Regions from separate parts of the Photorhabdus machadonis genome, predicted to be linked through region 3. Evidence: predicted binding sites of a transcription regulator. Region 3 holds the regulator's gene; each other region holds the start of a gene.
What was found. The regulator PurR, encoded in region 3, represses purine synthesis genes. The targets are predictions, from matches to a motif close to CANGCAAACGTTTGCNTG.
Positions count from the first base shown of each region.

Region 1 (7,721 bases), 2.0 Mb from region 3:
CAAGGAACCGGGCCAGACCAATCTGCGTATCGCTATTGAATGCCATAGTTGTATTCAATGGCTGACCCCCGCACTCAAACATTTCCGCGAAACCTGGCCGCAAGTCAATGTGGATTTCAAATCCGGCGTCACTTTTGATCCACAACCGGCACTACTGCAACGAGAATTAGATGTCGTTCTGACATCAGATATTCTTCCTGATAGTGATCTGCACTACACACCACTATTTGATTATGAGGTCAAATTGATTATCGCCCCAGATCACCCTCTGGCAAATAAGCTGCACATTCAGCCAAAGGATTTAATTGACGAGACGTTGATGATCTATCCCGTTCAGCGCCAACGATTTGATATCTGGCGACGTTTCTTGCAACCCGCCGGCGTCATCCCCACACTGAAAAATGTGGATAACACGCTATTACTGATTCAAATGGTCGCTGCCCGTATGGGGATCGCTGCTCTGCCACACTGGGTTGTTGAAACATTTGAACGACAAGGGCTAGTCGTAACGAAAACACTGGGAGAAGGTTTATGGAGCAGGCTGTATGCTGCCGTCCGGGAAGGCGAACAATACCAGCCTGAGATTGACGCATTTATCCATTCCGCACGCCAGCACGCAATGGATAACCTGCCATTCGTGAAGGGCATTTCAAGATCAAGTGTTGGTGAACCAAGAACAACTCATCAACCAAACTTTCTCCAATGGTAAATTTATCAGCTACCCCACCGGAACCAAGATACTCTCCATCATTGCCAAGGTTCCGGTAGGAAAACCAACACCGTCAGCCAGACACCAGCAAACCAAGCAAATGAGCTATCAACCTGACAGGTGAGATATCCACCAATCAGGTTGAATGGCACAATCGACAAGATTGTCGTGACAGCCCGTGAATCACAGAGAATCAGTGATCTTTCTCTACCAGTAAAGCCTCCAGTAAATCCAAATCATGCAACAAAGTCTGAAGTGTCTCATTGTTGATTTTTCTGGTTGCACGCAGATGATATAACTCACCGCGTTCTGCTCTTAACGCAGTCAGACGGAAACGACGCTCCAAATCTTCCACCAACAAGTTATGTTCTATCTCATCCTGCCCCACAGTACGGCGACGCAAATGACCAATTACCCTGGAAGCAACTTCGGTAATAACCTCAGCATCCAATTGCTCTTCTGGACTGACAGAAAGGCGTTCTTCCATCTTATTCATACTGACGATAGCCACTTCTGCCATTGCTGCCCGCGCCATTCGCACTTCACTGATATTTGCCTGTTTATCGGAAGCTTTAATTCCCCGTAACAGGAATGGCAAAGAGATAACCCCAATTAACAGAGAAAACAGGATGACACCTGCTGCAATAAAGATAAGCTGATAACGAGCCGGGAATGGCGTACCATCAGTCAGGAACAAAGGAACAGACAGAACACCAGCGAGTGTGATTGCACCACGAACACCAGCAAAAGACGCCAACCATAACTCACGGGCGGTATAATTAGCAAAATCCAGTGGATTTTTTTTCATAAAGGTTTTGCTGATATTCTTCATCAACCACAACCAACAAAAACGCAGCAGTAAAAGCGCAACATAAATCACAGCTACCGCAGCAAATAGCATCCAGGTTTCAACCGTTGGATCAAGTTCTGCCTGCACAACGGACGTTTCCCAGATCCCCGGTAATTGCAGGCCCAACATGATAAATACCAGACCGTTAAACACGAATTCCAGCATTGACCAGACACTATCGGCCCGTAAACGCATCGCCAACGGCGCGTTACGGATAACGCCAGATTTACTGATAGTCATACCCGCAGCGACGGCAGCAAGGATACCGGAAACACCAATATGTTCGGCAATCAAATAAGAAGCAAAGGGCAGCAGCAGCATGAAAACAATTTGAGTCGCCGGATCACCACCACTCCAGCTGTTCATCAAACGCAAGGATTTACTGTACAACCAGGTCACCGCAATACCAGATAACAAACCGCCGATAGCAACTTTGAAGAATTCGATAGTCGCACCGGTAACAGTAAATACCATCGTTCCCATCGCTATCGCGACAGCGAACTTTAAGGCCACCAGACCGGAAGCATCATTCATTAACGCTTCCCCTTCCATCACACTCATCATGCGCTTAGGCATGCGCCCTTTTCCGACAATGGATGATAAAGCCACCGCATCCGTTGGCGATAGCACAGCGGCAAGGGCAAAGGCAGCAATTAATGGAATGCCTGGCATCAGCCAGTAAATCAGATAACCAATACCGATAACAGTAACCAGCACCAATACCAGCATCAGTATGAAAATTTCCCTTCCGTACTGGAAAAATTCTCTAGTTGGCGTTTTCCAACCATCAACGAATAACAAAGGAGGGATTAACAAGACAAGAAACAGCTCAGGATCGAAAGTCACATGTAAGCCAAAATGCGGCAAGGCCAGCAATGCACCCATTGCAATTTGCATTAACGGCAGAGGTATGCGGAACGGAATCACCTTAGCCAAAACACCAGAGACTGAAACCACCAAAATCAAGATCAGAATAGTAAAGAATATTTCCATGTTGCCCTTACAATTTACCTGAGAACCGTTGATATACAGATTGAGACTTTTTTCTTCCCGTCAAAACAAAAACAGTGAGAATAGATCTTAATGCTAAAATAACTGAATCAATCGAAAAAGGTAGATACATGCTGAGTCGTATCCGAAAGAATTGCAGGAATATTGTAAACTAATCAGATAAATAGCGGTGAAATAATTGAGAATTTAAAAGTAATCGCAAGAAATGGCAAAGTGCGCAGGCATGGATACACCTTACGCACTTTTTAATCAATCAAATAGCCCAATCACCAGCATAAAATACTACCAAAGCGATCGTAATCACTACTGTACCGACATTCAACTTACGCCATTCACCGGAACAAACACGGCCAATAACCAAAGAACCGAAACCCAGCATAATACCAGTGACAATATTGCAAGTCAGAACAATAAAGACCGCACAGAGCATACCGGACATTGCTCCAACAAAATCATCGAAATCCAGCTTTCTGACATTACTCAGCATCAGCAAACCAACATACATCAGCGCCGGCGCGGTCGCATACACGGGTACAAGATATGAAAGTGGAGAAAGGAACAAAATTAACAGGAACAGGATGCCGACAACTGTTGCAGTTAAACCTGTTTTACCCCCTGCGGCAGTACCCGCCGCTGATTCGATATATACCGCAGCCGGAGAAGCACCGATGACGCCTGCAAAAATACTGCTGACAGAATCGGCAGTTAGCGCTTTACCGCCATTAATAATCTGCCCGCCCTTATCCAACAGATTCCCTTGCCCCGCCACTGCGCGGATTGTGCCGGTTGCATCAAATACGGCGGTCATGACCAATGCCAGCACACTGGGTAATACAATCGGCTGTAAAGCCCCCATAATATCCATACTAAAAACCAAAGACAGGCCGTCATCTCCCAGGTTGGGTACTTTAAAGAATCCTTGATATTTCACCGCCGGATCAAAAATCAGCCCGATAACAGAAATCACCACAATCACCAGCAGCACACCACCAGGCACTTTCAATTTTTCCAGGCCAAAAATAACCGCCAGACCAAGCAAAGTCATCATAACTGAAAAAGAGGTGAACGAACCCAGAGCAACAGGCAGACCTTCCAACGGGTTCTTAATGACCAAACCAACACCATTTGACGCAATCAGTAACAAAAATAGCCCAATACCAATCCCCGCACCATGCGCAATACCCATGGGTATATTGCGCAAAATCCAGGAGCGAATACCGGTAACAGAAATCACAGTAAACAAACAGCCCATCAGAAATACCGCACCAAGCGCAACCGGAATACTGATTTGCTGCCCCAAAACCAAACTAAAAGCGGTAAATGCAGTCAGTGAAATTGCACAACCAATTGCCATTGGCAAATTAGCCCAAAGCCCCATTAACAAAGAGCCAAAACCGGCAACCAAACAAGTCGCAATAAAGACAGCAGTATGAGGAAATCCGGCCTGCCCTAACATACCCGGAACAACGATGACTGAGTAAACCATCGCCAGGAAAGTCGTGAGCCCTGCCAGAATTTCACGGCGTACCGTTGTTCCTCGTTCGGTCAATTTAAAAAACTTATCCAGCTTGCATTTAGCTGGTGCCTGAGTGCCGGACATCATGTTGTTCCCCTGCATTATATTCATGTATTTCTCCGCTTCCTGCCAAACGAAAACGATTACCTTGCTTAATAACAATAATAAATATTGCACCAATCGGTTTAACAAACCATAAAAGCAATCGTTTGGCTTTCAGAATAAAAAACGGTGAGCGAATTTGAGGCGAAAGATTATCCAGTGATCATGGTGTAGGAATCAAGAGTTAACAGTATTATTTTGGCACAAAAAATCTGCCTGTTAATTGTCACGTTTTTCTCGTGAAAAACTTAATAAAAACATAATTGCTGATAAAGCCACCAACAGGAGGTAAACCATGAGCACCAAAACCAAACTGATAGATGATATAAAAAAATTCCAGATACCTCCCCATCTGATGCGTTACGGATATTAAGAAATAAACTCAATGAGTTAGATAACCGACAAATCAAAATGGCGATAAAACTTACGCTAAAACTATCCAGCTGAACACCTCAACCGCTCTCACTCTATGAATTAAACCGATCCATTGTCGAAACCAAAAATAGCGCTGCAATAATCACGAGTAGAACAGGCAGACCAGACGGCGCCACTGAACTCACCACACCTGCAAGCAATGGCCCTAACAAACTCCCGATTCCCCATAACATAGCCGCAGAAGCATTAGCGACTATCAAGTCATTTCCTGAAAAATACTGACCAATCTGTACCAATGCAATGGTGTAAATAGCCCCGGCAGTCGCACCCAACACAATCAGCAAAGGCCAGACAAAATAATGATGTGTCATAGTGAACGGCAGTAAAACACTTGCTCCGAGCGTTGCCGCACCACAAATTCGGTACAGACGCATACGATTCATATGATCTGCCAGCCAACCGAATGGGATTTGCATCAATGCATCACCAGCCAGAATAGCACTTATCATCAGCGCCGCTACCGCTTCGGTATACCCACAACTCATTCCGTAGATGGGTAACATAGAAAGAATAGTGCCATCGAAAAAAGAAAAAAACAGCACCCCACCACAGATCGCCGGTGCAACCTTCACAAACTGAACAATAGAGAAACTGGATCCTTTGCTATGTTTCGGCAACTTATCCCCCTGCTTCTGATCTATCATTAAAAAAAGCACCACAGAGATGAGATGGATCAGAGTACAAATCAATATCGGTGTCTTATCTGCTACACCATACAAAGCGATAATAGAAGGACCAAGCAACTGGCTGACAGTAAAAGTCGTCGTATAAACAGCCAGTATTCTGCCCCGTATATTCTCTTCAGCAAGTTCATTAATCCAGGTTTCCCCCAGGCAGATCATTAACCCGCTAGCAGCACCAGTGATTAGCCGCAAAGGAAAAAGTAACGTCATCGGTAACGAACTCAGCAGAGGAAGCAAACTGACAGCTGAAACCACGGTCGCAATCAGCATAGCGTGTTTCTTACCTATCAAGACCACAATTTTCTGGACTACCGGGGCACTCAACAAAACACCCAATGCCGGAGCCGCAGAAATTAAACCAATGTACAGCTCATCAATGCCCTGGCTATTCAGGCGCAACGCTACCATTGGGATAGTCAAACCAATCACAATACCAATGACAGCGATACTACTGGTAATAGCAAAAATAGCGAAGAAACGGCTATTCCTGTAATGACGGCTATTCATTTATTTATGCCCACCCCTCCAGCAAAAAACAGAGAAAATAAATGCGAAATGAATCGAAAATAACAAGTTAATGGTATTATACGAAATAAATAAATTTTTAATAGTTACTATTTTAAAGAGTAAATATATAACGACATATCAGCATCAACCCCGAAACCAGCACAATGATATTGATAAATTTCAGGAATGTTTCTCTGGAGATTTTCAGTGTCACCTGTCGGCCTAAATAAACGCCCAATAACATGGCTGGGATAAATGCCAGTATTAATAACAAGAATGAACTATCCAGATAAATACCCAGGACAATAAAAATAATCACTCTTGTCAGAGTACTGAAGCCAATTAAAGTCGTCTGAGTAATCCGGAAAGCTTCCTTATCGGGTATCCGCCCAGCCAAATAGATGGCATACAGAAAACCACCACTACCAAATAATGCGCTGAAAACACCGCCCGCCAAACCAAACGGAATCGCCGCTTTAACCGGGAATTGACGATAGGCTTTACCAGAAAATAATGAATAAAGTGAATAGAAAACAACAAACAATCCTAACACCAAGACCAAAACATCGGGTCGGGCCATCAATAAAATGGCGGCACCCATCAAACTACCAATAATCATTAACGGAACAATTAGCCTGAGCTCACTAAACTCGGCTCTTTTGCCATCTCTGGCAACATTAATCACTGCGGCGGTTAAATCTATCAACGCAAGTAGAGGAACAATTTTCACTACAGGGATATAAAACGCCAGAATCGGGCTAGCAATAAGTGCAGAACCAAACCCAGCCATGCCAAAAACCAGATAAGCAAAAAAAACTGCAAAAATACAAATAAACAGATCGGCCCATGTCAGTACATGTAACATTGATATTTCCCTGAAAATAGTTATCAATCCGAGTGATCATTGTCTCAATACTAATAGCTTTTACTGTCGTTTGTCAGAACAATCTGCAAAAAATAAGCACAGAAATTAAAGACACACTTTATGAACAAATGTACGGGTAATGGAATCGTGGAAAAAATGAAGGAGCCAGAATTGTAAATAACCACAAATATTCGTTAAGTAATGAATGATCTACCCGTTTGCCTCATTTCTCAAATTAAGTTTACTAAGGTTCCTAAGCTAATGAAAAAAATAAAATCTCTGCCACATCCTATACAAGCGCTATTACTGGCGATCTATATCGGTATTTTTCTCAATCTATCAGTTTTTTATCGTCATTTTGAAGAGACTCATGTTGGTATTCACACTTCTAAGTTGATTACCGGTAGTATTAAAGCTCTCGCCATTGTTCTATTCACCTTTTTTCTGTTACGTCTTCTTTCCTTAGGCGGACGCTGGTTCTACCGCATTACTGCCAGCTTATTAGTTCTATTCTCGGTTGCCGCCAGCTATTACATGACCTTCTTTAATGTCGTTATTGGTTACGGCATTATTGCTTCAGTTTTGACTACAGATATTGATTTATCCGTTGAAGTTGTGGGTTACAACTTTATCATCTGGCTAATTTTACTCAATATATTGCCATTACTACTTATCTGGTCGAGTCATTTACACAATACTCTGCTTGAACAACTGCGAATGCCCGGCCAGCGAATAAAATCACTGGCAGTCATGCTGATAGCTGCATTACTAGTATGGGTTCCGCTGGATTGGATGAACACTCAGCAAAAAGCTAACGACGTGCTCAATAATGTCGATATGCCAAGCTATGGCGGTGTGGTTGCACACTCTTACTTACCTTCTAACTGGCTGACTGCACTGGGGCTATATATCACTACTGCGACAGATGAATATCTGAATCAGAATGAACTGTTTGATCCGACACAAAAGTTCACTTACATCGCTCCACAAGGCATTAATGATACCTACATGATATTTATCATTGGTGAAACTGCGCGTTGGGA
Region 1 is NZ_CP199761.1:597,915-605,635, reverse strand. It holds gene metR (HTH-type transcriptional regulator MetR) at 1-709, shown strand, start outside; gene ACUN2T_RS02905 (hypothetical protein) at 748-870, opposite strand; gene ACUN2T_RS02900 (Na+/H+ antiporter) at 903-2,552, opposite strand; gene ACUN2T_RS02895 (NCS2 family permease) at 2,824-4,170, opposite strand; gene ACUN2T_RS02890 (MFS transporter) at 4,656-5,813, opposite strand; gene ACUN2T_RS02885 (sulfite exporter TauE/SafE family protein) at 5,926-6,678, opposite strand; gene eptB (kdo(2)-lipid A phosphoethanolamine 7''-transferase) at 6,940-7,721, shown strand, end outside.
Region 1: ACUN2T_RS02895 (NCS2 family permease) is a predicted target of PurR. The motif match lies at 4,219-4,236, and genes of this name have one in related genera.

Region 2 (7,721 bases), 770 kb from region 3:
CAGTAAATCGCACTGAAGCTGTAATATCCCGCGTGAGCACCCTGCAATAAAGCCACGCATAGCAGGAACCGGCATACCGATGTTTCAGACAATAACTGTTTAAATGACACAGCCTCAACTTTAGCTGAGTTGGCTTCACCAACAGGCATGATCGAGGGTTTAAGTAATGTCGCCAACAGCGTTGATAAGACACTGAACAGTATGGTTATCAAAATGACCTGATGTCCCCAGACAGAGATCAATTCCCCAGTCAGCGCCGAGCTGATAATAAAGGCAATTGAGCCCCAGACGCGTATTTTGCCGTAATCAAAGGGAAATTGTTTTTGCCATGTTCCCGCCAATGCATCACTTAATGGCATCATCGGCGAAAAAAACAGGTTGAAACCAATCATGATGAACAGCAGCCATGCCCAGTGATTTCCCAATGTAAACCCGACAACAGAAATCAGGGTCAGCAATGCTAATACACGCAGCGCGAAAATAAGTTTTGCGGGATTTTTAACGGTAGGCGCGATTAATAAACTCCCCAGGAAACGGGAAACCAAACCCGCCCCCAATAAAATCCCCATCATATCGGGTTTTATTCCCTCACCCTGGAGCCAGACGGCCCAGAAAGGCAAAAATATCCCGTAAGAAAAGAAATACGTGAAATAATCTAACGCCAGCCAGCGTGTCGACTGAATAACCATTAATCCTCCCGGGTTAAAAGCGCAAAAAACCCGCTTAAAACTAACCTGATTAACTTAAGAAATTAAGATATCAAGGGCTATTCTGAGATGGACATTCTTGCGGGAAATCCATCCATCATTCCTTTAATACCTCGCTTAAGCAAACAATGTCAGCCAGAGCAGGTTTTGTAATGACTTATTAAAATTATAATTTATGCGTAAACTGGATATTTTGCGCAAATAGCCAGAACTTTTTGTTTAATCGCATCAATAATCGCTTCATCATTGATGTTATCCAATACATCGCACATCCAGCCGGCTAATTCACGGGCTTCTGCTTGTTTAAAACCACGGCGGGTAATCGCCGGCGTACCAACACGCACACCGGAAGTCACAAATGGGCTTTTCGGATCATTGGGTACACTGTTTTTGTTTACCGTGATGTTGGCACGGCCCAGCGCAGCATCAGCATCTTTGCCGGTGATGTTTTTATCAACCAGATCCAGCAGGAACAGATGGTTCTCAGTGCCACCGGAAACTACTTTGTAGCCACGCTCCAAGAAAACTTCAACCATGGCTTTAGCGTTATCAGCAACCTGATGTTGATATGCTTTGAATTCCGGTTCCATTGCTTCTTTCAGTGCAACTGCTTTACCGGCAATAACATGCATCAGAGGTCCACCCTGACAACCTGGGAATACGGAAGAGTTCAGTTTCTTATACAGCTCTTCGTCACCACCTTTCGCCAGGATCAAACCACCCCGTGGGCCCGCCAGTGTTTTATGCGTGGTAGTTGTCACGATGTGAGCATGAGGAACTGGATTAGGATAAACGCCTGCGGCGATCAGGCCAGCGACGTGTGCCATATCAACGAACAAATAAGCACCAATGCTGTCTGCAATTTCACGCATTTTTGCCCAATCAACAACGCCAGAGTAAGCAGAAAAACCACCGATAATCATTTTTGGCTGGTGTTTTTGAGCTTGTGCCGCGATATCGTCATAATCAATTTTACCGCTTTCATCAATACCATAAGGTACGATGTTATATAACTTACCAGAGAAGTTAACCGGAGAGCCATGAGTCAAATGACCGCCATGTGCCAGATTCATCCCCAACACAGTATCACCCGGTTGCAGCAAAGCCATATAAACCGCCGCATTCGCCTGAGAACCCGAGTGTGGTTGAACGTTGGCATAATCAGCACCGAATAACGCTTTAGCACGATCAATCGCCAGTTGCTCAACAACGTCTACATATTCACAACCACCGTAGTAGCGTTTACCCGGATAACCTTCGGCATATTTGTTAGTGAGCTGGGAGCCTTGTGCCTGCATGACTCTTGGGCTGGTATAGTTTTCAGAGGCAATCAACTCAATATGTTCTTCCTGGCGGACAACTTCTTGTTCCATCGCCTGCCATAGTTCGGGATCATAATTAGCAATATTCATTTCACGCTTTAACATTGGGTTCTCCAGACTCAGCTAACTTCTCTTCAAACAACACCCCAAAGGGCAGAATGGCACACAGTGTAAACCCTTTTCACTGAATGAGATAGTCTTGACAAAATATTTTACGCAAACGATTGCATACCAATGACTGCAAGGCATCGATTTTCTCATAGGCATAACGAAAACTCCCTGCATTTTCCCTCGTTATCGGAATTTGTGACCTCAGTCGTCCCCTGCCTTAGTGTAAATATCTCCCAAGAATGTTTTTTCACCATAAAGACCACATTTTATATTTACAAGATCCTCAAAAAATTATAAGTTGTATTTAAATTACATGTTATAACTTTCATTATCATTTGAAAGAAATTCAGGAGCTTCACCATGCTAGATGGTCAAATCATTGCAACTGTCAAATCAACTATTCCACTGCTTTCTGCCACTGGCCCAAAACTAACCGCCCATTTCTATGAGCGGATGTTCAAACATAATCCTGAGCTGAAAGATATTTTTAATATGAGCAATCAACTCAATGGCGATCAGCGTGAAGCCCTGTTCAATGCTATCTGCGCCTATGCAGCCAATATTGATAATTTGGCAATACTGTTGCCCGCAGTTGAAAAAATCGCGCATAAACACACCAGCCTGAATATTCAACCAGAGCATTATCAGATTGTCGGAACTCACTTACTGGCAACGTTAGATGAAATGTTCCAGCCGGGAAATGAAGTGCTGGATGCCTGGGGAAAAGCATACGGTGTGCTGGCTGATGTTTTTATCAATCGTGAAGAGCAGATTTATCATCATGACGAATCAGTCGATGGCGGTTGGCGTGGTTTACGCCCATTCCATATCAGCCGAAAACAGGTAAAAAGTGATGTGATTTGCAGCTTTGAGTTTGTGCCACAAGATGGCGGGAAGGTGATGGATTATAAACCCGGTCAGTATCTGAGCATATATCTGGAAGATGACAGCTTTGATAACCGCGAAATTCGTCAGTATTCACTGACAGCGGCACCAAACGGTTTCAGCTACCGAATTGCTATCAAACGTGAACCACAAGGAACAGTTTCCAACCATATGCATGATAAGATGCAAGAAGGCGATACCGTCTGGCTGGCCGCTCCACGCGGGGATTTCTTCCTTGATATTAAACCAGAGACACCGGTTACTCTAATTTCTGCTGGTGTCGGCCTGACACCCATGATGAGTATGCTGCATCACCTCCATCAGCAAAATCACAACAGCCAGATTAATTGGTTACATGCGGCGGAACACGGCGGTCATCATGCGTTTACCAATGAAGTGACTGCTATTGAGCAAGCAATGCCGAATCTTAGCAGCACAATCTGGTACCGTGAACCAAGAGATGAAGACCAGCAAGGCATCCATTATCAACACAAAGGTTTTATGGATATGACGGTGCTGAATGACGCACTGAAAACGACAGGAATGCATTTCTATTTCTGTGGCCCGGTTCCCTTTATGCAATATGTAGCAAAACAACTATTAAATATGGGAATTGAGAAGCAATATATTCACTATGAATGCTTCGGTCCGCATAAAGTGATTTAAATTTTCAGTTTAATAGAGTTTGTTTATCATGGAGCCCATCCCATTGGACGTCAGCTCCATTGATTTCAAAAATCATGGATAAATTTACGCTGACTGGCAATTAATTTTGCCCCACAGGCTGTTTGCATTCCTTCAAGCGCAATCAATTTTCCTTTATATTTTAAAGAGTCAGCCCCCTGAACAATAGGAAAAACCCCTTTGCATTGCGGACACGCTATCAAATCTTCTTTACCTGCTATAGGAATACCATTGTAAGTACAGTCATCAATAGCGGTAATCACCTTACCGCCATGATCTGTCGTATCCCCCAGCAGAATAACTGCTTTTGACATTAATGCTCTCCACACTTTTCAATTGGAAAATAACATCCTCTCCATTAAACTTCGGTAATTAATGGCAATAACCCCAGGTTCACCAACTGTATTTCTATATCATTGGATTTATCAATATCGTCCTGATTTCTTCCATCAAAAATGCCTTTTTTGGTGACAATCAGAGTACCTATCTGTTCATTATTTTGATGGACAGGTAGCACATCTTCCGCCATAGGCAGATAAGATTTATCAATAATGCGGGGCTGGTAAAGCATCCAGCCGATACTGAGGCGGTCAGGGAAAACCTGTCTACCTTTTAAGGTATAGCCGTTAGTTTCCACTTGAATATAAGGAAAGTGACGGCTGGTAGCCAAATGTTTAACCAAATCTATTAATCGGAATACATTCAGTTGACTGCTGCCAATTTTTAAATTGAGTTCTAGCCGAACCCAATTAGGATGTCCCGACTTTGATTTTTCATAAATAATGCCACAAGATAATTCATTTTTTTGACCATCCCACATCCCATTGATAAGTGAGGGGAAATTTTTCCTATACTCTTTTTCAAAGTCCCTTATTGCAACGCTTGTAGGCCCTTTTTCATCAAATACAACGTGTTTCAGGGCCTCTTTGAGAGAATAACCTGTCAAATACCAAGTCTTCTTTTGCCCAAAAAAGATATCAATTTGCCGCGTGACACGAAATAAATCCATTAATACCGAATCTACAGTAATAACTTCCTGCTGTTCATAACGTACATTAATTTTTAAACGAATAATTGCCATTTAAACCTCTAATTAAGCTGTCGCCGCCAAATTGGCACAAGGTGTATAGTGAACACTGATATTTTCATATTCACTAAACAATATTTTAAAATAGTCAGAACTGACAGGCTGTAAAAAATGCCATTCAACATGAGGAGTCCCCTCCAGTACATCACAGACCGTTTGATGTCTTTTTGCTTGATTTCGCGCAGAAATCTGGCCTTTCCACCAAATTTTTGGTTCACCTTCACTATCAAAAAACTGGTCATACCGCGCTTTGGCCTCCAGGAATAAACAATACGCTGGTCGCCAGCCATCAAAGGTCACTTTCAGGCACTGAAATTCCTGGATCATCTGTATGCTGGGATCATATTTCGTTTGGGCAATAAATCGCTGATAATTAATCGTGATGGTGCTCCAGCGGCTCACCTTGCGATATTTTTCACTCGTCACCGGAATAGCCAGACAAGCCTTGCACTCTTTTTTACTCTCCGTTTTTTCACACTCTTCCGCCTTAGACTGGGCCTTCGCCTGAATCGCACTGGTATCAACTGATTCATCCCCTAAATCATCATCCTCCCAAAAATCCGCATGCGCTTCGGCACTCCAGACGATATTTCTGTCTTCATCCGTGATTTCAGGACTTATGACAAAATCCATTTTCTTACGGTGAATATGTTCATCGTCTTCGATAGATTTCTCCTTACTTGCTTCCATGATGCCGACGGCAATTAAGACCCCGGCACAGGCACTTGCAACATATTCAGCCGCACCCACTGCGACAGGGGCCAGTAACGGTATTGGCATATTAATGTCTCCTGTTTATCTTATTTTTTGCAATACAAAGAATATCTTTAAACTGCTGTTTCAGCCCCTGACCGGGAATTCAAATGCTCCGAATTAAATTCACATTAACTGGCAAGAGTAAACTTATGCTGACTGGCAATTAATTTTGCCCCACAGGCTGTTTGCATTCCTTCAAGCGCAATCAATTTTCCTTTATATTTTAAAGAGTCAGCCCCCTGAACAATAGGAAAAACCCCTTTGCATTGCGGACACGCTATCAAATCTTCTTTACCTGCTATAGGAGTACCATTGTAAGTATAGTCATCAATAGCGGTAATCACCTTACCGCCATGATCTGTCGTATCCCCCAGCAGAATAACTGATTTTGACATTAATGTTCTCCACACTTTTCAATTGGAAAATAACATCATCCCCATCATACTTCTGTAATTAACGGCAATAATCCCAGATTCACCAACTGTATTTCTATATCATTGGATTTATCAATATCGTCCTGATTTTTTCCATCAAAAATGCCTTTTTTGGTGACAATCAGAGTACCTATCTGTTCATTATTTTGATGGACAGGAAGTACCTCCTCCGCCATAGGCAGATAAGATTTATCAATAATGCAAGGCTGATAAAGCATCCAGCCAACACTGAGGCGATCAGGGAAAACCTGTTTATCCCGTAATGTATATTCGTTGGTTTCGACCTGAATATAAGGGAGATCACGGCTGGTCACTAGGTATTTGACAAATTCAATTAACCGTGAAATATCAAGTTGACTGCTGTCAATTTTTAGGTTCAGTTCTAATCTGACCCAATTAGGGCGTTTTATTGACTGTTTACTATAGCTAATACCGCTAGATAGGTTGTCCTCTTCGCCATCCCACATATCTTCAATAAGTAATGGAAAATCTTTTTTATAAGATTTTTCAAAATAGTTCACCGTCTTTTCTGTTGGTCCTTGTTCATCAAACACAATGTGTGTTAGTGCTTCCTTTCGTGAGTAGCCAGTTAAATACCATGTTTTTTTTCGCCCAAAAAATATATCAACTTGTCGTGTGATACAAAATAAATCCATTAACGCAGTATTAGCAGTAATAGTCTCCTGCTGCTCATAACGTACATTGATTTCTATACGAATTATCTCCATATTCACCTCGAGTTAAACTGTTACCATCAAATCTGAGCAGGGTGTATAGTGAACACTGATATTTTTATGCTCAATAAATAGTGTCTTAAAATAAGCATAACTGATTGGTTGTAGAAAATGCCATTCCACATGGGGCGTATTATCTAATACGTCACATACAGCTTGTTGTCGAGCACCTTGTTTCCTTCCTGATTTCATCCCCTTCCACCAATTTTTGGGTCTACCATCACTATTAAAAAACTGGTCATACCGCGCTTTGGCCTCCAGAAATAAGCAATACGCTGGTCGCCAGCCATCAAAGGTCACTTTCAGGCACTGAAATTCCTGGATCATTTGTATGCTGGGATCATATTTCGTTTGGGCAATAAATCGCTGATAGTTAATTGTGATGGCGCTCCAGCGGCTCACCTTGCGATATTTTTCACTCGTCACCGGAATAGCCAGGCAAGCCTTGCACTCTTTTTTACTCTCCGTTTTTTCACACTCTTCCGCCTTAGACTGGGCCTTCGCCTGAATCGCACTGGTATCAACTGATTCATCCCCTAAATCATCATCCTCCCAAAAATCCGCATGCGCTTCGGCACTCCAGACGATATTTCTGTCTTCATCCGTGATTTCAGGACTTATGACAAAATCCATTTTCTTACGGTGAATGTGTTCATCGTCTTCGACGGGGTTATCCTTACCGGCTTCCATGATACCGACGGCAATTAAGACCCCGGCACAGGCGCTGGCAACATATTCAGCCGCACCCACTGCGACAGGGGCCAGTAATGGTATTGGCATATTAATGTCTCCTGTTTATCTTATTTTTTGCAATACAAAGAATATCTTTAAACTGCTGTTTCAGCTCCTGACCGGGAATTCAAATGCTCCGAATTAAATTCACATTAACTGGCAAGAGTAAATTTATGCTGACTGGCAATTAATTTTGCCCCACAGGCTGTTTGCTTTCCTTCAAGCGCAATCAATTTTCCTTTATATTTTAAAGAGTCAGCCCCCTGAAC
Region 2 is NZ_CP199761.1:1,792,247-1,799,967, reverse strand. It holds gene ACUN2T_RS08900 (3-phenylpropionate MFS transporter) at 1-689, opposite strand, end outside; gene glyA (serine hydroxymethyltransferase) at 881-2,134, opposite strand; gene hmpA (NO-inducible flavohemoprotein) at 2,501-3,691, shown strand; gene ACUN2T_RS08885 (PAAR domain-containing protein) at 3,757-4,023, opposite strand; gene ACUN2T_RS08880 (hypothetical protein) at 4,068-4,790, opposite strand; gene ACUN2T_RS08875 (Tox-REase-5 domain-containing protein) at 4,803-5,576, opposite strand; gene ACUN2T_RS08870 (PAAR domain-containing protein) at 5,681-5,947, opposite strand; gene ACUN2T_RS08865 (hypothetical protein) at 5,992-6,714, opposite strand; gene ACUN2T_RS08860 (Tox-REase-5 domain-containing protein) at 6,727-7,500, opposite strand; partial or broken gene ACUN2T_RS08855 (PAAR domain-containing protein) at 7,605-7,721, opposite strand, start outside.
Region 2: glyA (serine hydroxymethyltransferase) is a predicted target of PurR. The motif match lies at 2,243-2,260, and genes of this name have one in related genera.

Region 3 (7,721 bases):
AACATCAATAGCAGAAAGGAACAAAAAGTTGATTGAACTATCAAGTCAATCACAGAAGATTCAATATACAGATAAGCAAGGAAACTCAATTATAGGTTATTTGGAGAAAGGCCATAAGTGGACGTCCATTGATGGTAATGGAAATCTTGATGTTATTCCTGGAGAAATTGCGAGCCATATAAAGAATCTTAATGGTAGTGTTAGTTTTAGTGGCACTTTTTTGAGTACTGCGCCATTTGCCATAAAATATGGGGTTGTCAATGATATGATGACGATAAATATAAAAGAAGGTGAAATCATTGGGTTTGATTGTGACAATGCGGAATTTAATAGAGACTTTAATTTATATCTAAACCATAATCACGGAAATCGCGTTGTTGAAGAGTTTGGTATTGGTACCAACACGGGAGTGAAAGCGCTTTACGGCAGAAATGCGGGTTTTGAAGAACGCCATCCTGGTTTACATCTTGGCTTGGGAGGCGGTGTAAAGGGAAGCCATCATTTAGATTTGATATTTTCTGGTGGAAAAATAGCATTTGATCAAACGACCTTTTTTGATAATGGCTATATTGGTTATTTTCGTTAGTGAAAAATATATTTATAAGCCACAGTGGGTTCCCACTGTAGCCTTGGGTTAATTACCGGGCTACCCGTAACCCACCTTCAATACCTTTTGGGCTGAACATGATTTGCCATAATTGAATATCGCGCGCACGAAATGCACCTGCACTGGCATTCAGATAATAGCTAAACATGCGTTTAAATGTTGGACTATAGCTATCTTGTATCTCCGGCCAACGGGCAATAAATCTTTCATACCAGGCCATCAGTGTGCGATCATAATCTGCACCAAAATTATGCCAATCTTCCATAACAAAATGGTTTTTGCTGGTGTGTGCTATTTGCTCAATAGAAGGCACGCAGCCATTGGGGAAAATATATTTGCTGATCCACGGATCAGCGCTGGCTTTACTTTTGTTGGAGCCGATGGTGTGCAGCAGGAATAAACCATCAGGTTTTAGGTTTCTTTGAACAACGTCGAAGTAAGTTGAATAATTCTTCGGTCCGACGTGTTCAAACATACCAACAGAAACAATCCTATCAAATTGCTTATGTAAATCTCGATAATCTTTCAGAATAATGTTTACGTCCAGATTTTCACATTGTTGCTGTGCATATTTCTGTTGTTCAACTGAAACGGTTACACCGGTTACGGAAACACCATAGTTTCTCGCAGCATAAAGCGATAACCCTCCCCAACCACACCCAATATCCAACAAGGTCATACCTGGAGAGAGCTTTAATTTCTTGCAGATGAGCTTCAATTTATCAAGTTGAGCCTGTTCTAATGTTTCAGCTTGTTTCCAGTATCCGCAGGAATATTGCATATGAGGGTCAAGCATACGGGTAAAAAGATCATTGCCTAAATCATAATGTTTATGACCGACAATCCATGACCGTTTTGGCGTTTGTAAATTACGTAAGCGGGTTATTGCGATTTTCAGTGTATCTTTGAAATTACTGGGAATTTTATTTTCTAATCCAGCCCGTAAAACGCGATAAAAGAAAATATCTAACTGCTCACAATCCCACCAGCCAGCCATATAACTTTCACCTAATCCCATTGAACCCTGTTGTAAAACTCTTTTATAGAAATCAGGATTTTTTACCTGGATATCATAGGGATTGTGACCATTAATCTGAACCCCTGCTTCTTGTAGCATGTCATTGGCAATTCGCTGCCAGGAATTGGAATTAGTGACGGTTTTTTGGTTTTCAATGTGCGATGAACTCATATACTCTCCAGGGTTAGGGTGGTGGAATATTGAGGGGGTTCGTTTTCGCTAACAAAGCAGAATGCGAGGGAGCAAAATGCAAAAAATAGCAAAAAATTAAAGCGAGAAACCCTAAAAATTACTAATCCATAAACTTAATGGGGGCCATCGTTGTTCCTGAAAACCTCAAATTCAGGTTATTTAAAATAAGGAACTTGTATGAGTATAAAAGCGGAAAATTGTTTCATCAATTAATAAATAAAGACTGTAATTAATTGATAATTAACAGTCTTTATTGAAGTAACGATTTGATTAATATCAGGAATGTTTTTCAACAACTTGAATACAGCGATCAGCTTTTTTTTCCCACTGTATAAAATATCCTAGTGCCATCAGAATAACGGTAGAAGCCATGACAGTGGTTGTCGATATAAGTGGATTGTTGACAAATGCTGAAACAACCAGGCTGGCAATAAAACAGAGTCCTAATTGGAGCGTGTTTTGCAATGCGGCGGCTTTTCCACTGTCTTGTGGGTAAGCGGATAAAGCATTAGAGACTGCAATGGGATATGAAGCACCATTCATAGCGGCCATAAAACAGAAAGGGACTAGAATTGTCAACAGAGTTGGTTCGCTGAATGTTGCGATTAAATACAGCACAATCATGCTGACAGCATAACCAGCCAACAGATAAGGGAAAACAATTTCACTCCTTATTTTGGTTAAGATACTGCGGCATCCATAACCACCAGCCATAAAGGCTAACGTTTGAGGTACATAACTCAGACCGATGTCGTTTGAGTCATATCCCATATGACTAAGAATGAAAGGCGAACCTGTTAACCAGGCGAAAAAACCAGCACTGCATGATGCAAATATCAGGACGTTGCCACTGAACACCGGCGATTTTAGTAACGTAAAGAAAGATACATGGCTTTTCTGCGTTTCAGTCTCACTGTTTTTTTTGCGGTTTTCTTGCAGGAATAGAGTAGGCAACAGCAGTAATAATGTAATTGCCAGTAATACCAGGAAAATAATACGCCAGCCGCCATGTTGTAACAGCCAGGCGCCCATCAAAGGTGCCAGAGCAGGGGAAAGTGCGACTAGGGGCATAATCGTGGCAAAAACGCGTTTGATACGGTTGGCATCATAACGATCAATAACTAATGCTTGCCATGAAACCGCCGCTGAACAAACACCTATGGCTTGGATAAAACGCAAAACTAAAAGTTGCGTGGCGTCTGTTACCCAAAGCATACCCAGACAGCCGACAGAAAACATTAATAACCCGATGATGATAATAGGTTTTCTTCCAAAGCGATCTGAAAGAGGCCCCCATAAAAGTTGAGCAAAGGCAAAGCCTGCAAGAAAGATGCTCAGGCTGGCACTGATTGCTCCCGCCGATGTGCCCAATTCTTGTTGCATAGAGCCGAATGCCGGTAGATACATATCAATAGCCAGGTAACCTAGCATACTCAAGCCTGCAAGGTAGAACATGAACTGACCTGAGTTTTTCATTTGATTACTCTCTTTGGATATCATGATTGAAATAACTTGCTGTGTAGGTAGATAAGAATATTTGTACATATTCTATATGCCGTGATTTTTACTTGTGAAACGGTAATATTTGGATAATGCTGTGAAAAAAATTGAAAGGTAAAATTATGTGGTCAGAATATTCACTTGAAGTTGTGGATGCTGTTGCCAGAACGGGAAGTTTTAGTGCTGCTGCATCAGAACTTCACCGTGTCCCTTCGGCAATCAGTTATACCGTAAGACAACTGGAAGAATGGCTTGCCGTCCCGTTGTTTGAACGTCGTCACCGGGATGTGGAATTAACGGAGTCAGGCAGTATTTTTATCAAAGAGGCGCGTGCTGTTATCAAAAAAATGATTGACACTCGTCATCAATGCCAACAGGTTGCAAATGGCTGGAGAGGGCAATTCAGTATTGCTATTGACCGTGTTGTTAAACCAGAACGCAGTCGTCAGCTTATTCTTGATTTTTATCACCATTTTCCTGATATAGAGCTGTTTATTCATCAGGAAGTATTCAATGGTGTATGGGACGCGCTGGTGGATAGCCGGGTTGATGTTGCAATCGGTGCCACCCGGGTAGCGCCGGTAGGGGAAAGGTACAGTTTCCGGGATATGGGATTTATGCCTTGGCTGTGTGTCGTCAGTACGGGCCATGCTTTGACTCAGCTGACCGGTCTACTGTCTGATGATCAAATGCGGCCTTATCCTAGCTTGTGTCTTGAGGATACATCCCGCAATTTACCGAAGCGTGACACCTGGACTCTCGATAATCAGCGCAGGCTGGTGGTCCCTGATTGGGAGTCTGGTCTGGCTTGTCTGAATGAGGGGTTATGTGTGGGAATGGTGCCTAAGCATAGGGCAATGCCACTGATCCGGCAGAAGAAATTGGAAGCATTGGCATTAGAGCAGCCTTTGCCAGATAGCCCATGTTGTTTGACATGGGTGCAAAATAGCCATTCTCCGGCATTAAGTTGGCTTCTTGGCTATCTCGGCGATAGTGAAACTCTTAATGCTGAATGGCTTCAGGATGTATAGGGAGGATTAACGGCGATAGTCGATAAATGGGCCATCGGTGACAGAACGCCGCTCAACCAAACGTGGATGTACTTCAATAGTTTGTGCATCTTCACGTTTACTGACGATTCTGTCCAGTAACATGGAAAATGCCATTTGTCCCAGACGTTCTTTTGGCTGATGGATAGTTGTCAATGCCGGAGAGAAATAGCGGGCGTTGCGTATATTGTCGTAACCGATCACAGAAATATCCTGTGGGACACGTAATCCTAATTCATCAGTAGCACAAATAGCCCCCATTGCCATAACATCGCCACCACAGAAAACTGCTGTCGGGCGCTGTTTTTGATTCAGAATTTGATGCATGGCTTTGTAGCCCGATTCTGGCTCAAAATCCCCCTGAACAATCCATTCTTCTCTGATTGGAATGCTGGCTTCTTTTAATGCTTTCAAGAACCCCTGATGACGGCCCCCACCGGTGTTTCGTGCCAAGGGACCCGGGATTGCACCAATATCACGATGACCACGCTCAATAAGATAGCGACCAGCCAGATAACCGCCGTGGAATGCGTTATCAATAATAGTATCAATGAAATCACCTCTGGCTTGTCCCCAATCCATGACGACCATGGGAATATTGCGATAATCTTCCAACATTCCTAATAACTGTTCCGGGTATTCTGAACACATCACCAGTAATCCATCCACCCGTTTTTGTGCCAGCATGGCCAGATAGGCTTTCTGTTTATCAATGTTATTGTGTGAGTTACACAAAATCAGCGTATAGCCCTTGCTATAACAACTGTTTTCAACAGATTCAATAACTTCAGCGAAATAGGGGGCTTCGCTGGACGTTGCCAGTAATCCGATCGATTTTGTATGGTTAACTTTCAGACTGCGGGCAACGGCACTGGGTGAATAATTCAGTTCTTTGATAGCAGCCCAAACGGCAGCCTTGGTATCTTCGGCGACGAAACGGGTTTTATTAATAACATGGGATACAGTAGTGGTTGAAACACCAGCGTGTTTAGCCACATCTTTGATCGTTGCCATGAGATGAAAGACTCCTGACCTTTTGGTCTAAATTTAAAACTCTTTGTTAATCGTTTGCCAGTATCTTTATACATTAGGGTGTCTGCTGGCAATACGTTAGCGATAAATCCTGAATTTTGTCTGATCTGGCTCAAAAGTGAAAGCAAAAATCAATGTTATAAAATACAAGGTGATCGCTATCTTATGTTTTTTCCTTAATGTAAGGATAATTAACCATGTTAATTGAATGGTATTTGTGGTTATAGACTTCTATTCAGAGGAGGATCGATGAATACTGATTTGAAACTTGGCTTATTTACTGCGGTGAGCACGTTGGTGATGATTGCCATTTTTGCCGCTGTTTGCTTGACCTTTGCCTGATGTTTTGAGTTGATTAGGTGATGTAAAAATTGGGTTTTTATATTGCAAGGAAAAAGGGCAGACAGCTTCAATGGCTTATCTGCCCTTTGAATGTTAGTACGGATGGTCATCAGGCAAACTGATGGTGATTAACCCAGGTTATTCAGGTTTACAACATAAATGTTATGGTGTTTGCCACAGTGGTATTCCAGTGTTTCGGTGGAGATATGTGGTTCTAATGCATCTTTAGCATAAGGCAGAATGGGTCATTCAAAAGACATTGATTACGCCTTTTCTTTTCGGGTTTTAGTGCCCTGTAAATCGTGCATTCAGTAGGACAAAGCATGGCGAAGAGCAAATGAAGCTAATTATTGTGTGGCTATTTTTGCTAATTATCTTAACAACTTCCACGATAAATAACAGTCAACAAGAAACCATCCGTTCCAGGATAAGAAAATATCAGGATGCATATTGGTGAAAGAAAATGGTATTCTCCGCCAATATTGTGACGATGTTGGTTATCAACATACTGTTGGTTTAAAGGAAATAAAAATGACGACTATTGATAAGATTGAGCGCCAAATTAAAGAGAACCCGATTCTGCTGTATATGAAAGGCTCCCCTAAATTACCAAATTGTGGATTTTCTGCACAGGCGGTTCAGGCTTTATCTGCATGTGGTGAACGTTTTGCTTATGTAGATATTTTGCAAAATCCAGATATTCGTGCAGAATTGCCAAAATATGCTAATTGGCCAACTTTCCCTCAGCTTTGGGTCGAGGGTGAGTTGGTCGGTGGATGTGATATTATCATTGAGATGTATCAGCGTGGTGAGTTACAAACATTAATTAAAGAAGCCGCTGATAAATATCGCTCTCAGGACGAAAACGCGACAGAGTAATTTTTAAATTAGCGACAGGCTATGATGCTATCTCCCCATATGTTGAAATATGGGGGTTTTTGTTATTGCTTAAATTTCAATTTGATTGAATTAATCTTATCGTTAGCTATAAGTTTATCCGGTTTTTTCTTCTTCTGTTATCGCTAAGGGCCAGCCACCAAGTTGTTTCCAGCGATTAACCATTTCACAGAATAATTCAGTGGTACGCTCAGTATCATATAAGGCGCTGTGAGCCTGATTATTATCGAATGCGATCCCGGCTGTGGAACAGGCTTTTGCTAAAATCGTTTGTCCTAATACCAGGCCACTTAAAGCCGCCGTATCAAAAGTCGCAAATGGATGAAACGGATTCCGTTTCAGTCTGGTGCGTTCTGCGGCAGCCATAACAAAGCTATGATCAAAGTTAGCATTGTGCGCAACGATAATGGCCCGACTGCAATGATTGTTTTTTATCCCTTTACGAACCATTTTAAAAATAGCGTGCAAAGCTTCATATTCGCTTACTGCGCCACGTAGCGGATTTGATGGATCGATGCCGGTAAACTCTAGGGCTGCTGGTTCAAGATTTGCTCCCTCAAATGGCTCAATATGGAAATGAAGTGATTCGCTGGGCACCAGCCAACCTTGATTATCCATCTCCAGTGTGATGGCGGCAATTTCAAGTAACGCGTCTGTTTTGGCATTAAAGCCGCCAGTTTCAACATCAATAACGACAGGGTAATAACCTCGAAAACGCCCACTAAGGACGTTTGGCTCTTTTTTGTCAGACATCAGATTGCGTTACCCAGGGCGTTGCTGGCATTTTTGTTTTCGATAAGTTCAATTTTGTAACCATCTGGATCTTCAACGAAAGCAATAATGGTTGTTCCACCTTTTACCGGACCGGCTTCACGGGTAATGTTACCACCTGCTTTGCGAATAGATTCGCAAGTGGCTGCGACATCATCGACACCCAATGCAATATGACCAAAGGCATCTCCCATCGCATAATGGTCAACTCCCCAGTTATAAGTTAACTCGATTACCGCCCCTTCGCTTTCATCTGTGTAGCCAACGAAGGCGAGTGAGTACTTATATTCTGTATTCTCACTGACGCGCAGTA
Region 3 is NZ_CP199761.1:2,564,972-2,572,692, forward strand. It holds gene ACUN2T_RS12205 (leucyl aminopeptidase) at 1-586, shown strand, start outside; gene cfa (cyclopropane fatty acyl phospholipid synthase) at 639-1,796, opposite strand; gene punC (purine nucleoside transporter PunC) at 2,094-3,293, opposite strand; gene punR (DNA-binding transcriptional activator PunR) at 3,440-4,348, shown strand; gene purR (HTH-type transcriptional repressor PurR) at 4,355-5,380, opposite strand; partial or broken gene ACUN2T_RS12230 (superoxide dismutase [Fe]) at 5,875-5,982, opposite strand; gene ACUN2T_RS12235 (Grx4 family monothiol glutaredoxin) at 6,272-6,619, shown strand; gene rnt (ribonuclease T) at 6,734-7,390, opposite strand; gene gloA (lactoylglutathione lyase) at 7,390-7,721, opposite strand, start outside.